2 regions of the Paenibacillus sp. JJ1722 genome follow, and region 1 is predicted to be linked to the other one. Evidence: riboswitches for the same ligand, from Rfam matches in the RefSeq annotation. Region 1 holds a riboswitch; the other holds the start of a gene.
What was found. A riboswitch is a leader RNA that binds a small molecule or an ion and turns the genes downstream of it on or off. The one in region 1 is predicted to bind ZMP and ZTP.

Region 1 (7,349 bases):
TACTCCAGTCCATCCTGTGGACAACTATCCTATTGTATCACAAGGTAGTACGCTAAAGGCATACCAAATCTATGGATAAAACAAAAAAAACAGAGCGCTACATTTTGCTTCATAGCGTCCCTGTTTCTCACTTAAACCAACCTTTTTCATTAAAACGTGTAATCGCCTCGATCCGGTTACTGACACCCAGCTTATCGAGAATGACTGAAATATAATTGCGCACCGTCCCTGTCGTTAAATACAGTTCACCAGCAATCTCTTTTGTATTCTTTCCGTCAGCAATAAGCGCCAAAACGGTCTTTTCACGCTCTGTTAGCGGGTTGACTTCGGCATAAGCATCATCGACCAGTTCTGGAGCGTAAATACGTCGACCTGCCATAATACTTCGAATGGAGGAAGCCAGCTCTTCACTGGGACTGTCCTTGAGCAGATAACCGTGTGTCCCCGCCTTGATCGCTCGTTCAAAATACCCGGGGCGAGCAAACGTAGTTAAAATCAGTACCTTGCAGTTCAAGGCTTTGAGTTCCTCAGCCGCATCCAATCCGCTCTTAATCGGCATTTCGATGTCCATAATGCATATATCCGGCTGGTGCAGCTTCACCAGTTCTATAGCTTCTTCCCCGTTGCTTGCTTTTCCGACTACTTTCATGTCCTCTTCCAAGTCTAGCAGGGAGGCTAGAGCACCCAGCAGCATACGCTGGTCTTCTGCAATAACAATTCGAATCATGGCCCCACCTCCTCATTCGGCTTTTCAGGGATATTGGGCACTTTAATGACCAAGGTCGTTCCCTGATCTGAGCGCAGCTCCATACATCCGTTCACGAATTCGAGCCTTTCCTTCATACCTTGCAGGCCATTTCCACGAAGGGTTCCATTTTCTCTCGTAGCACCGACTCCATTATCCTGAATCCGAAGAGTTAGTTCCTTACGAGACGGCTCAATAGTGATGGAGCAAGCGGTGGCTCCACTGTGCTTAACCACATTTGTCACTGCTTCCTTCATACACATACTAAGTACATTTTCATTCATTAATGATGTATGCTCCAGCTTCGGGTCGCCCTCCAAGGTCAATTCAATGTGAGCAGCCTTTAAGATCTGCCGAATACGTAACAGCTCATCCTCTAGTCGCATACCTCGCATTTGAGTAACCATTTCCCGCACCTCTTTTAACGCGCTTCTCGCCGTGAGACGAACATCGTTAATTTCAGCATGAGCACGCTCCGGGTACTGATCCATCAGTTTGCCCGCCAAATCGCTCTTCAGCCCGATGAGTGACAGCTTCTGACCTAAGGTATCGTGCAGGTCACGCGCAATTCTTTGCCGTTCCTCCAGCTTAATCAATTCCGATATTTTCTTATTGGCATCCTCTAATTGGACTTGGAGCCGATCGCTTTTGTTGCGATTAAAATTCGTAATCGGAAGGAGAATCACACCGATCAGATTGAGCAGGATAAAAGGAATCTGTTTAATAAAAACGGGATTCTGAGATACAAAACCGTAATTGATCAATCCAATCGTAATAACCATTAAAATGATATACAGCGTCGTAAATGCAGCCTTACTTTTAATATTACCGATCAGATAGGCGATAAATATGGAAAAATACATATAGCTAAACAGCAGTGTCATGGTAATCGATATGGCAATCTGTACACTGGTCCAAAAGTATATGAGCCAGCCTTTTGAGACAAAAGCCAGTACATAACATGCAAAGAATACCAAAATAATAGCAGTACCCAGAATAATATGACTTGTAGATGAAGAGCTAAAGTAGTAAAAGGGCAGGATATAAAAGACGACCCACACATAAGGACTAAGCCCTGTATTTCTTTGGAAAATCTGATACCACTTTTGCATTCTGCCACCCTCTTCTACTTCACATGACTTATATCCCTTATCTTATCATACCACTGTTTCGTCTGCTCGAAAGCACCAAAGGTAAAGCCTTTCCTGTGAAACGCAAATGAACACTTTGATTAGAAGCCGTCCATTTTGCGGGAACTGATCTCAAACTTAAGCCATTCGCTGTACACTCCACCCACTGCACCAGATCGTGCTTTGAAATGGGACTGGTCTATATTTCTGATCAGCTCGTTCATGAATTATACATACCTAACGTTATTAAATTTCTTTTCTATATCTTTAGCAAATTTTCCGCCCTCATCGGCTAAATGTTTTCTCATAAAGAATCCACCAAAACCATTTATCCATGCTGCAAAAGCCAGTAGCCGAGATGGAAAGTCCGCTCCAATCGTACAACTAAATTCGCAAGAGTTGTTATCAACAGGCGTGATCTTCATTTCCCATGGAACTCCAACGATGGCGGGTATCCATCGCCATATATATGCTTCTGTCTTGTCAGAGTAGAAACGCAAATGATCCTTTGTGTGCTCTTTTAATTGATAGTGCTGAACAATCATCTCATTCCCCATATTTTCCACATTAACCATATAGAATTCACCATCTTCAAAATAACTGCCCATTGCCTTGTGAGCTTTTGAAAATGATTCATATTCAGCTGGAGTCATCTCAGTTACCCATTTGTATAAATCCACATTTTTAGCTGCAATCTGCAATTTAAATTTCTTTGTCATTCTCATCTTCATTATCCTTCTTTCCTGTAATTTTTCTTGTGAGTTCATCGTGCCAATTCATAATCATTTGAAAATATTCTTTGCCAAACATCAACGTCGCGTGCTCATATACACCCATCTCATGAACGTGCTTCTCTTCTATCAAGGCAAGCTTGTTATATTCACAGGCGACAGTAGTTTGAAAGCTGGCAATCAAACGAACAACCTCAATGTCGTCAAGATATTTATAGAAGAAAAGCTTACTCAAATACTCATAATTAAAAGGGGAAAAAGTACATGGTGTTTTTAACCATTCTATAAATTCACTCTTCCCTTTTTCCGTAATACCATATGATTTTTTGAATCTGCCTTCCTCTACCACTTCTTCATACTTGATAAGCTCCCCCTTTTCCATTTTTTTCAGCATAGGATATATGCTTCCGAAGCTGGCATCAATAAAGTTGGAAGTGCTTATCGTCATCTTCTGCTTGATTTCATATCCTGTCATATCCTTTTCGCAGAGGAACCCAAGTATTACATAAATCAACATAAAATCTATTCCTTCTTTCCTGGCATAGTGAATTATCCTTCTGAAATCAAAGGGAACTTATCTCTGTTTACATGTAGCTAATTTATATATAATCGATATATATCGTTTCGATATATAGAATGTAAAGGTTGACAATCGATTTGTCAATAGCGCTTGCTAAAACAAAGAATGAAAGTACTGCATTTTCAATATAAACAAAAAAATCTAAAAGGATGTTATCCCTTTAGATTTCTCAAAGTAAACTGCAATTTTTCAACATCTCTTCAGAAAAGTTTTGTACAAAGTTATTTTCTTTCTGTGCTTACAACAGGTGTAGGGATGGGTTTCGTAACTGCAACACGTTTGCTGAGGAGCGGCCTCACTTGTTTAAAGGTCAAAAAGGTTTTCGTATTTTCATCCCAAAGTCGGAACTTCAAAGATTGCAGACTGCTACTTACTGTGATCGTGGTCGCCTTTTGAAGTAACGGTGTCGCTTCATGTGCTTTTTCCAAATTATAATTTGGCACTTTTGGGCTCAAGTGATGAACGTGATGAAATCCGATATTGCCCGTAATCCATTGCAATACTTTAGGAAGCTTGTAGTAAGAACTGCCTTCTACGGCCGCATTAATATAGCTCCACTCTTCATCGTGCTCAAAATACGAATCCTCAAATTGGTGTTGTACATAGAACAGCCAGATTCCCAACATACCAGATACAAAAAAGATAGGTGCCTGTACGAGAAGGAAGGCCTGCCATCCAATAGCCCATGACAACAGTGCATACAAGGCAACGATGGATATATTCGTCACATAGGTGTTCATTTTTTCCTTGCGTTTGGCTGTCTTGATATTAAACCGATAGGAAATCAAAAAAGTATAGATCGGACCTAGTCCAAACATAACCCAAGGATTTCGATATATGCGATAGGCCAGCCGTGTCCATGTGGAAGCCTCTGTGTACTCTTCTACCGTAAGCACCCACATGTCACCTGTGCCTCTTTTATCCAGATTACTGCTGGTTGCATGGTGGATTGCGTGACTATTTTTCCATTGGTGATAAGGGCAGAGCGTAATAATACCTGTAATCGTTCCCACAATGTCGTTCAGCTTGCGGCTTTTGAAGAAGGATTGATGACCACAATCATGAAAAATAATAAATGTCCGTACCACAAACCCCGATGCAACAATGGCAATTGGAAGTGTCAGCCAGTACGAAACCGACAGACTAAGATAAGCAGCATACCACAATAGGATCAGTGGACCCAAGGTATTGATGAGTTGCAGAACGCTGGATTTTGTGTTTATTTTCTCGTAGGGAGCCATATTTTTTTTCAATTGGGCTAATGGGAGTTGTGTCATACTCATTATGATCCTCCTTTAAAATGACGCCTATACCTTGATCCTGTTAGGCGTACATGTTGATCTAATCTCAGTATAAGGTAAAGCCTCTAGGCGCTGTAGTCATAAACGTCAGCTCGGGTATATGACATTTGTCATATAGACAAGTAACACAACCCGTTTTCCAAATGTTCGCGGGTTTCTTTTCTGATGATTATTTGTTAAAATATAAGACATAATAACGCTGTATGTGACTGGCGAAGTCAGTGGAATGAACCACGAGGGAGCATACAAAAAAAGCGTACCGTTCGCCTGGGAGAAGTATTTGCAGAGGATTCGTCTGTCTTGACGACCTTGTGCAAATACTTTTTTTCGTTTTAAGACCATGACACCCTGTTGATAAATCATGCGATAAATTCAGAGGAGGCACGGACTATGGCTATAATCATGAAATCCAAAGAAGCAGCTGAGCAAGTATATGCAACGATCCGTTCACAGGTAGAAAAAATGAAGCAGCAAGGACACCGTCCCCATCTGGCGACCCTATTGGTAGAAGGCGATCCGGCATCTGCATACTATGCACGGACCAAGCAAAAAATAGCGGAGAAGCTGGGAATCTCATTTCATCTCCATACTTTTGACCGTCATGTTAGCGAAGCCGAGCTACTGCACCTGATCGGCAGTCTGAACGATGCATCCCATGTACATGGCATTATGCTGGAACTGCCGCTTCCCCAACATCTTTCTGCCTCCGTTATTAAACAATCCATCGCCCCCTACAAGGATATTGATGGAATAACACCTGATAACAAGCTGGCTACCGTAACAGGTGACGCCGGACTATATCCCGCAACACCTCAAGCCTGTATCGAGCTGCTCAAGCATTACGGTCACACCTTGGCAGGCAAAAATGTCACGCTCGTGGGCATCGGGCAGACAGTGGGACTTCCCCTTTTCCACATGTTGCAAAGAGAAAATGCCACCGTTACCGCCTGTCATGCAGGTACGCGTGATATTGCAGAGCATCTGAGCCATGCAGACATTGCCTTCGTCGCAGTCGGATGCCCTGATGTGATTACGCAGGATATGGTCCATCCCGGTCTGATTCTCGTGGATGCAGGAATTAACGAGACACTGGAAGGAAAAATCGTGGGTGACGCTGCTTCAAACGTGGGTGAAAAGGTACATGCCATTTCTCCGGTTCCCGGCGGTGTTGGCACCTTAACGACTGCGATTTTGTACAAAAATCTGCTCAAAGCGATACATCTGCAACACTACTCCAGAGAGGTGGTCTATTCATGAGTGAACTGTCTTGGAACAATTCCATCGGACATTTTCTGAAAGAGGCTGCAAGTGCAGCGCCTACCCCCGGCGGAGGAAGTGTATCCGCACTAGCTGCGGCACTAGGCGCGGCTATGACCTCCATGACCGCCAACCTTTCACAAGGAGAAAAATATGCGCACATCCATGAAAAAATCACGGACGTCATTAGCAGCATGGGAAGATTGTCTACACATTGTGAGGAACTAATGGTCGCAGACATCCAATCCTTTGAACAGTACATGACCGCGCTGCGCTTGCCCAAGGAAACAGACGAAGAAAAGCGCTATCGTACCCATTCCCTACAGACAGCGGTGATCGCTGCCATTGAGGTACCCATGCGCCTGCTGGAAGTATGCCGGGACGGATTGTCGCAAGCCTACAACATTGTGGAAATGTCCAATAAAAATGTGATTTCAGATCTTGGCATCGGCGCGATCCTGTTCGAAGCAGCAGCTCAATCTGCCCTGCTTACCGTCGACATTAACCTTGCTTCGCTGAAAGACTTGGATGTCAAATACTCCTATGAAACCAAGACAGCCGCACTCATCCGTGAAATCGGACAAATCAAAGAACAAACCTTGTTGATGGTACGCAGTCGAATAGCGAATTAGTCTGCTCATAACCGTGTTTAACCTGTTCTAAAACATTTCTTCAAAAAAATAACTGATTGGATACAAAAAGAAGATACTATTGAAATTACAACGAAATAGTAAATAAAAACCAGTCCAAACATGATTCATGTTGGACTGGTTTTTTATGCTATATACTGCGTGTATTATGCGACTTCCCATCTGTTTTGGACAATTCGTCACAACGCAGAATCTCACACCTATTGTTTAACTTTATTCTCTTTTTCTCTTTCGACCAGCATATCTACGATCATATCAATTTGTCCAGTAATAGCGATTGGATCATAGCGATAATACGTATCAAAATCGTTAAAGAACACTCTATTGTTCTTCACCGCAGGAAGATTCCCCCACACAGCGGACGATTTCAGTTGCTTGAGCGCGTCACCCTTTTTCTCCGGGTCATACGTAGTCAGGAACATATAATCTGCGTCATACTGTGGCAATACCTCCATCGAAAGCTGCACCGTTTGTTCCTTGGAGTTAGCTGTTTTCTTTGGCATATTCAGTTTGAGCGCATTGTACACAGCTTGTCCGCCGCGCCCCGCATTGTCGCCAAAGATCCAAAGTGCGTGCTTGTCCGTCAGCTCATACAGACCGAAAGTTGCCTTTTCGTCAATCACACCTTTAAGACGTGCACGACCTTCAGCGGCCTTTTTATCAAATGCAGCAATAAATTGCTCAGCCTTCTCCTTTTCCCCGGTGATATCGCCGAACAGCTTGACCGTATCATAGATATTAGTCGTCGTACCGTACGGAATATACAGGGTAGGTGCGATTTTAGACAAAGCCTCATAATTCGTATCCTTCATAACCACGATCAGATCGGGTTTGAGTTCCAGCGTCTTTTCCAAATTGGTCGGATCACCCACCTCTTTGGTTCCTTTTTCCTTCAGCAAATCGGTCAGAAAAGGATTTTGAAACGCAGTTGGCTCCACACCCACCACGTTAGCAC
Region 2 (7,349 bases), 1.5 Mb from region 1:
GCAATATAGGCTTGCATACTACTGCTTAAATCCTGATTCAGCCCCTTCGGGAAGCGTTGGAAGTTCCAGCTCCATATCTTGCCTTCCCTCACGTGCCGAGATATTTCTGCACCTAGATCGCCTGTCGTCTCGTCACTGGACGTGATACTTTTGAAGGCGGGAACAAACTTAAATTCCTTGGTGATATAATGCTTGCCTGTTTCTGATGTGACCAACCAATTGAGGAATTCTTTTGCCTCCTGCTTCACAGGCGAATTTTTGTTGACCACCCAGTTCGAGGCTACTCCGACAGCGAGTCTACCTCCTGTGGAGGGATCATTGTCTATAGGAGCAGGCAGAATACCCAAATTCAAGTTAGGATTAATTCCATCCATTTGCGGTTGCGTCCAGTTCCCCTGGTGCATCATAGCAGCCTTACCTGTCGAAAACAGTGTCACTTGTGTATTGTAATCCGTCGTGAGCGGATTGCGGTTCCCATATTTTATAGTCAGGTCAAGCAACTTCACCCACTGATCGAACACGGGGTTACCGGGGATGCGAGCCGTCCCTTTGTTTAAATCTGCAACATAACTTTCCGGGTTCGGCTGTCTGGCAAACGGGATATTGATAAAATGGTTTCCCAGAACCCACCATTCCGCATACCCGTTAGCAAAAGGTATAATCCCTGCTGCTTTCAGTCGCTTAGCTGCTTCCTCCAGTTCATCTATCGTCTGAGGCAATTTGGTTATGCCCGCTTTTTTGAACAAATCCTTGTTATAAACAAAACCAAATCCTTCTAGGTTCATAGGCTGTCCATAAATCTTACCGTTAACCGTCATCGGCTTACGAGCAAAATCGTCCAGGTCCTTCACCCATGGCTGATCCGACAAATCCTCCAAGTACTCCAGCCACGTATCGCGGTCCTGGTAGCCCTCATTTGTAAAAATGTCCGGCTGATCGCCTGATGCGAATTTAGCCTTCAACGAAGCACCATAGTCCGTACCACCACCGACAGATTGGATATCCAGCTTGATGCCAGGGTGCGTTTTTTCATATTCTGCCTTCAGCTTATTTAGCGGTTCCGAAATCTCTACTTTGAATTGATAAATGTGTATCGTTTTCGTCTCACTCTGTTGAGCCTTCGTATTTCCACAACCTGCAAGTGTACATGCGAGCAGCACCATCAAGGAGATGACAAGTAACGCTGTTTTTTTCATCGGTTATCCCTCCCATCAGCCTTTGACCGCACCGGCTGCAATGCCAGAAACGATGTATTTTTGCATCACCAGAAAAAACACAACAACTGGCGCGATCCCCAATACCAGTGCTGGCAGCGCCAAATCCCATTGCTTGGTGTACTGACCAAACAACATATAGGTTGCAATCGGAATGGTGCGCAACTCTGGAACATTCAAAATGAGTGAAGGCAACAGATAGTCATTCCAGATCCATAAGGTGTTCAAAATAAGTACGGTTACGAACATAGGCAGCAGCAGTGGACAAACGATGCGAAAGAACACCCCGTACCGGGATGAACCGTCCACCCTTGCCGCCTGCTCGATCTCAATAGGTACCGTTTTAATAAAGCCATGAAAAAGAAAAACGGACAAAGGCGCTCCAAAACCCAGATAACATAAGATCAGTCCCGGTATACTGTTGTTCAAGCTCAATACGTTGGACACTTCCATAAGCGGCAACATAATTGATTGAAAAGGGACTACCATCGCAGCCACAAGCAAACCGAATAGGCAACGATTAAAAAGAGTGTCATGCCGAACCATCTGGTAAGCGGCCATTGAGCTGATTAGCAGCAAAAGCGCATTACTGACGATCGTGACAATCAGTGAATTCCCCAGTGCTGTGGGAAAGTTTATTTTATTCCAGGCGTTAGCATAGTTTTCAAAACGGAAGGTTGTCGGCCACGAAGCGGAATGGGCCAAAATGTCGCCAAAGGATTTAACGGAGTTTACGAGCAAAAAATAGAACGGAACCAGAAAGATTAACCCGATCACAATAAGCAATAATTCAGCAGCCCATGTGCCCAAACGATAGTTTGACGTTTTTCCCATTACATTTCGACCTCCTTTTTCTTCGTGAGACGCACCTGAATGCTGGTAATGATCGCAACGACCACAAAGAAAATCATAGCTTTGGCAGTCCCTAATCCAAGTCGATTATTTGTAAACGCTTCATTATATATGTCCAACGCTACAGACTCTGTCGACTTGAAAGGTCCCCCCTTCGTGAGAGCCAAATTCAACTCAAATACTTTAAAGGACCAGGATATCGCCAGGAACAAGCAGACGGTCACCGCTGGCATAATAAGTGGCACTACAATATGACGCAAAATCTGTCTTCGGCTCGCACCGTCGATTTGGGCCGATTCAATAAGGGCATGCGGGACATTATTTAACGAGGATATGTAAATAACCATGAGATAACCTGCATATTGCCATACAAACACAATGACAGTCCCCCAAAAAGCAGTTGGCCCATCACCCAGCCACGGCAGTTTAAAAAAGGAAAGCCCTGTCGCCTCTCCTACCGCAGAAAAGCCTCGTACAAAAATAAATTGCCAGATAAAACCGAGCAGCAAGCCGCCAATCATATTGGGCAAAAAAAATACAGTTCGCAGTGCATTACGGGTACGCAGCGGTTTGGTAAGTGCATAGGCTAGGAAAAAGCCAATCAGGTTTGTCAGAATGACACCACATACGGTAAACCGGACCGTAAACCAGAACGCATTACGGAAATCTGGATCATCCCTAAAAATATGAACGTAATTCCCTAGTCCGAGCCATCGGATATTTTCAGATACTCCATCCCAGTTCGTCATGGAATAATACAGCCCCAGCAGGAACGGAATGACCATAATCAAGACGAAAAACAACGCCATCGGTCCCACAAATACGAGTTGCTGCAATAATTGCGCGGATTTTCTTTGACTCAATGCAATCACTCCTTTGTCGTAGATCATGAAGGAAAGCGCGCATAAACCCTTACTGTAATCGCTTATTACCCAAAAATGTATGTTTCGAGTCGTTCGGAAGCAAAAAAAGGCTGTTCTCCTCCGGCTTATGGAAGGAAAACAGCCTTTAACATAAAGATTATGAATATCGATGAATTAGTATTGAGTTCCTGGATAGATCGGGAACTTGTCTGTCAACTCGCCAACCGCTTGGCTTGCTTTGGACAATACAGTATCATCTTTCGGGTTTTTAAGGGTTTCAGCAATGATTTTACCGATTTTGACCATAGCCTCTTCATCCATACCACGAGATGTTGCAGCAGGTGTACCAATACGAATTCCGCTTGTTACGAATGGACTGGTCGGGTCAAAAGGAATCGCATTTTTATTGACCGTGATGCCCACGGAATCCAATACATGCTCCGCTTCTTTACCTGTGATATTCAAATTGCGCGTATCCAACAGCATCAGATGGTTATCCGTACCACCGGATACAATGTTAATCCCCTCAGCCAGCAGTGTTTCAGCCAGCACCTGTGCGTTGCGGACTACGTTTTGCGCATAGGTTTTGAACGATGGCTGGAGCGCTTCACCCAAAGCAACCGCTTTGGACGCGATCACATGCATCAGTGGCCCCCCTTGAGTACCAGGGAAAATAGCTTTATCAATCGCTTGCGCCCATGCTTTGCGAGTCAGAATCAGACCCCCACGCGGACCACGCAGCGTTTTGTGTGTCGTTGTTGTTACAAATTGGGCATGCGGAACTGGACTTGGGTGAATTCCCGCTGCCACAAGACCTGCGATATGTGCCATATCCACCATGAACAAAGCACCTACATCATTGGCAATGGAAGCAAAAGCTTCAAAATCAATAGTACGCGGATATGCACTCGCGCCAGCTACAATCAGACGAGGACGGTGCTTGAAGGCTGCCTTGCGCACTTCATCGTAGTCGATGCGGAAGTTGTCTTCGCGTACACCATAGGCAGCAAAGTTATACAACAAGCCGGAAGCGTTAACCGGACTTCCGTGTGTTAAGTGGCCACCATGCGCCAGATTCATACCCAGTACAGTATCTCCAGGTTTGAGAGCTGCCAGATACACCGCCATGTTGGCTTGTGCTCCAGAGTGAGGCTGCACGTTAGCATGCTCGGCGCCGAACAGTTCTTTCGCGCGGTCACGTGCGATGTCTTCAACGATATCTACATGCTCACAGCCACCATAGTAGCGTTTGTTCGGATAACCTTCAGCATATTTATTCGTCAGCACGGAGCCCATAGCTTCCATTACTGCTTCACTGACAATGTTCTCGGATGCGATTAGCTCGATATTGTGGCGTTGTCGTTTCAGTTCAAGTCCCATTGCTTCCATCACTGCCGGGTCACTTTTACGCAGGTGTTCCATCATGATTGATTACTCCCTCTCCATAGTCAATTGTCGGATATACAAGCAAACGCCTGCTCCTCTGTTGGGTACCTCATCATCAATGCAAAAAAGATTAGTACAAACATGCCGCCATGCCAAATGCTAATCGCAGTTTCCGCCGACTTCTTGCTCCAGACTGTACACCGCCCGTTGTCCGCCAATAAGTGGAGGACGGGTGAACGCTGCTGTCACACGTGCTTCGCCAATCCAGCGAAGGCTTGGGCGAAACGGAACAGCAATGGGTCGCAGATGCATGCCAATCAGCGTTTCGCCGATGTCTATCCCGGCATGAGCCTGCACGTTCGCCGCCAAACACGCGTCGCTCATAGAACGATAGGCGACGGTAGCCATAGAGCCTCCTGCTGTACGAACAGGAACAGCTGCAACCTCCATCAGTCCCAATCGCTCCAGCACAGCCCGTTCAACGACCAGCGCTCGGTTCAAATGCTCACAGCATTGAAACGCCACATCAAAGCCATACTCCCTGCGAACAGACTCTACTCCAGACAACAGTTGCTGAGCCACATCGAGCGCTCCCGCCGTACCAATCCGACTTCCAGCCACTTCACTTGTGCTAACGCCGATAACCAGCAGGCGACCAGCCTTGAGACTGGCTGCTTCTGCGATTTCCCGCACGACAGAAGTGGTCTGTGCTTCCAGCGGAATCTCATGATCTAATTGTTCCACCATTGGAACCTCCTTTGGTTGAACAGCCTCTCAGAGACTAGGCACGGTCTCATGCCCCAAGTTCAACACACTCTCTCCTGATCACAATCTGACTATATTATAGCCGATGTTTCAGATTTCGAGCAGAAAAAATGGAAGAATCTTTAATGGAATCAACTCTCAGCTAAAAATCTGGCATAACTTGTATATGAAAAAAAGAGCAGTCCACACCTATGTGGAATTGCTCTTTTGCCCAGGCGACCGGCCGTATATCCGATGCTCCATCGTGGTTAATCCCACTTTTGTCGCCAGTTACATCGGATTCTCATTTTTCCACCTTATCTTAACGGATTAACCGCCGAAAATCAACAGATTCCGTACAAAACAGATGAGTAATACCAATTTTATTCGGAAGATGCCTTTAGCTTGTCCAGCAGCTTATGCAGTGCCGTACGGATTTCCGCAGCTGTGACATCGTAATCTTCTCGCGAACCGCCAAACGGATCAGAAATATCAAAGCCCGGAATCCGTTGGTGTAATTCAATCATTCGTTCACGCTCCTGCGCCGATAGCTCTTGTCCGAGTGAAGCCATCAACTGCTGTGAAGCATATAAACTATCCAACTCCTGTACATCATTCAACACCGCATCCCGGTTCTCCACATATTCCTTAAGCGTAAATACTTTGCCCGCCGTTTGGGGAAAGCGCTGAATTACGTGCTGTTTATGTCCTTGCGTCAAGGTTAAGATCAGATGCGCCCACCCGGCAAGCCCGTCGCTCAAAGAGGTTGAAGTGATCTGATCGGATATATCATGATCACGTAGAACCGCCTCTGCATGTCGGGATATCGGCGTGCCTTCCATCGCGGCTACTCCCGCAGAACGTACTTCCAGTTCTAGCCCATGCTCAGCAGCCAACTTACGCAGCATCCCTTCAGCCATTGGACTGCGACAGGTATTCCCTGTGCATACGAATAAGATATTCTTCAACGTTTTCACCCCCCGTATGTTAAAAAAATATATAAACAGAGGATTACTATAGTTCTAATCCCTTACTATAATCCTGCATTTATTTTACACTGTCTACGCTAAAATCAAAACATAAACATAAAGCCGAATGCCAGCAAAATGGCACCGCCCACTGCTTCTCCATAATCTCCTAGATTGCGGCTGACCTTGCGACCCAGCAGCAGACCCAACATCGCCATTGCTCCCCCGCAAAAACCAAACGCCAAAACGGACAGCACCAGATCACTTTGGAACATACCTAGTGACACTCCTACAGAAAATGAGTCAACGCTCACCCCAAGTGCAAACAGCAAAAGGCCTAAAGGCGAACGATGATCCAATACCTGTACGCCGTCCCCTTTAAAGGAATTATACACCATATGCCCGCCCAAAAGGATGAGTAACCCCCCTGCGAAGTAGGCCGTCACATGACCTAATAAAGAACTCATATAATGGCCTGTGAACATTCCCAGCAATGGCATCAGAATGTGAAAAAAGCCAATAACAGTACTGATGCGCAGCACGTCTCGCAGGCGTATCCCCTTCATGCCGATCCCTACGCCCAGCGATAACGCATCCATTCCTAGCGCTACCGCCATGATCAGAATCGTTACAACCTGCCCGGCATGGGCAGAGGCTGCCAGCATACTCCATCCCTCCATTATCCGTCTGTTCTTGTACACGTTATGCGGACAAGGGGGAAATCAGTACAAGCATACACTGAAAGTACCCAATACCGAGATGAGGAGGGAGGAAAATTTAATATAAGAGGCTCTGATTCGACAGAAGCTACAAGCGGACGATTCGGTGACCTGCCGCTTTAAGCAGGCGGTTCATGACGGCGTCTCCCAATCCTTTCGGCGGACAGGATTCCGCCAAAATGTAGGTGACGCCGTCCTCGTCGCAGCGGCGCAGCACGCCGTACAGGCGCTGCGCTGCCTCATGGAGCGCGTCCAGCTTGCCTAACGTGTAGACGCGCTCTCCGGCGTAGCCGGCGGCATGCTCGTCGAACGCGAGCACTGCCGTGCGCTCCCCGCGCGCGGAAGCCTCCGCCAGCGCGGCGCGAATCCAGCCCGTCACCTCAACGGACGACGGGCCTTGTACCACGCTCAAGCGGCCTCGCGGCGCGTAGTGCGTGTACTTCATGCCTGGCGAGCGCGGCGCCGGGCTGTCCGCGTCTTCCCCGGGCGTAGCGGCCAACGCCGGGTCCAGCACGACAGCGCGAGCAACCGCAGCGAGCTGCTCAGCCGTCACGCCGCCGGGGCGCAGGATGGTGACGGTTCCGTCGTCACCCGCCTGCACTA

Region 2: it holds a riboswitch for ZMP and ZTP, as region 1 does, so the genes downstream of both, ACM1ND_RS24745 (TIGR01440 family protein) here and ACM1ND_RS04660 (bifunctional 5,10-methylenetetrahydrofolate dehydrogenase/5,10-methenyltetrahydrofolate cyclohydrolase) in region 1, are expected to answer to the same signal.

What each region holds. Positions count from the first base shown of each region.
Region 1 is NZ_CP182500.1:1,008,897-1,016,245, reverse strand. Features, by position in the region: gene ACM1ND_RS04690 (response regulator transcription factor) at 128-727, opposite strand; gene ACM1ND_RS04685 (sensor histidine kinase) at 724-1,857, opposite strand; gene ACM1ND_RS04680 (hypothetical protein) at 1,977-2,099, opposite strand; gene ACM1ND_RS04675 (hypothetical protein) at 2,103-2,600, opposite strand; gene ACM1ND_RS04670 (PadR family transcriptional regulator) at 2,578-3,123, opposite strand; gene ACM1ND_RS04665 (fatty acid desaturase) at 3,408-4,469, opposite strand; ZMP/ZTP riboswitch at 4,683-4,767, shown strand; gene ACM1ND_RS04660 (bifunctional 5,10-methylenetetrahydrofolate dehydrogenase/5,10-methenyltetrahydrofolate cyclohydrolase) at 4,878-5,744, shown strand; gene ACM1ND_RS04655 (cyclodeaminase/cyclohydrolase family protein) at 5,741-6,376, shown strand; gene ACM1ND_RS04650 (ABC transporter substrate-binding protein) at 6,595-7,349, opposite strand, start outside.
Region 2 is NZ_CP182500.1:5,574,917-5,582,265, forward strand. Features, by position in the region: gene ACM1ND_RS24725 (ABC transporter substrate-binding protein) at 1-1,196, opposite strand, end outside; gene ACM1ND_RS24730 (carbohydrate ABC transporter permease) at 1,212-2,048, opposite strand; gene ACM1ND_RS24735 (carbohydrate ABC transporter permease) at 2,048-2,929, opposite strand; gene glyA (serine hydroxymethyltransferase) at 3,104-4,354, opposite strand; gene ACM1ND_RS24745 (TIGR01440 family protein) at 4,475-5,062, opposite strand; ZMP/ZTP riboswitch at 5,283-5,364, opposite strand; gene ACM1ND_RS24750 (low molecular weight protein arginine phosphatase) at 5,443-6,027, opposite strand; gene ACM1ND_RS24755 (manganese efflux pump MntP family protein) at 6,132-6,692, opposite strand; gene ACM1ND_RS24760 (L-threonylcarbamoyladenylate synthase) at 6,835-7,349, opposite strand, start outside.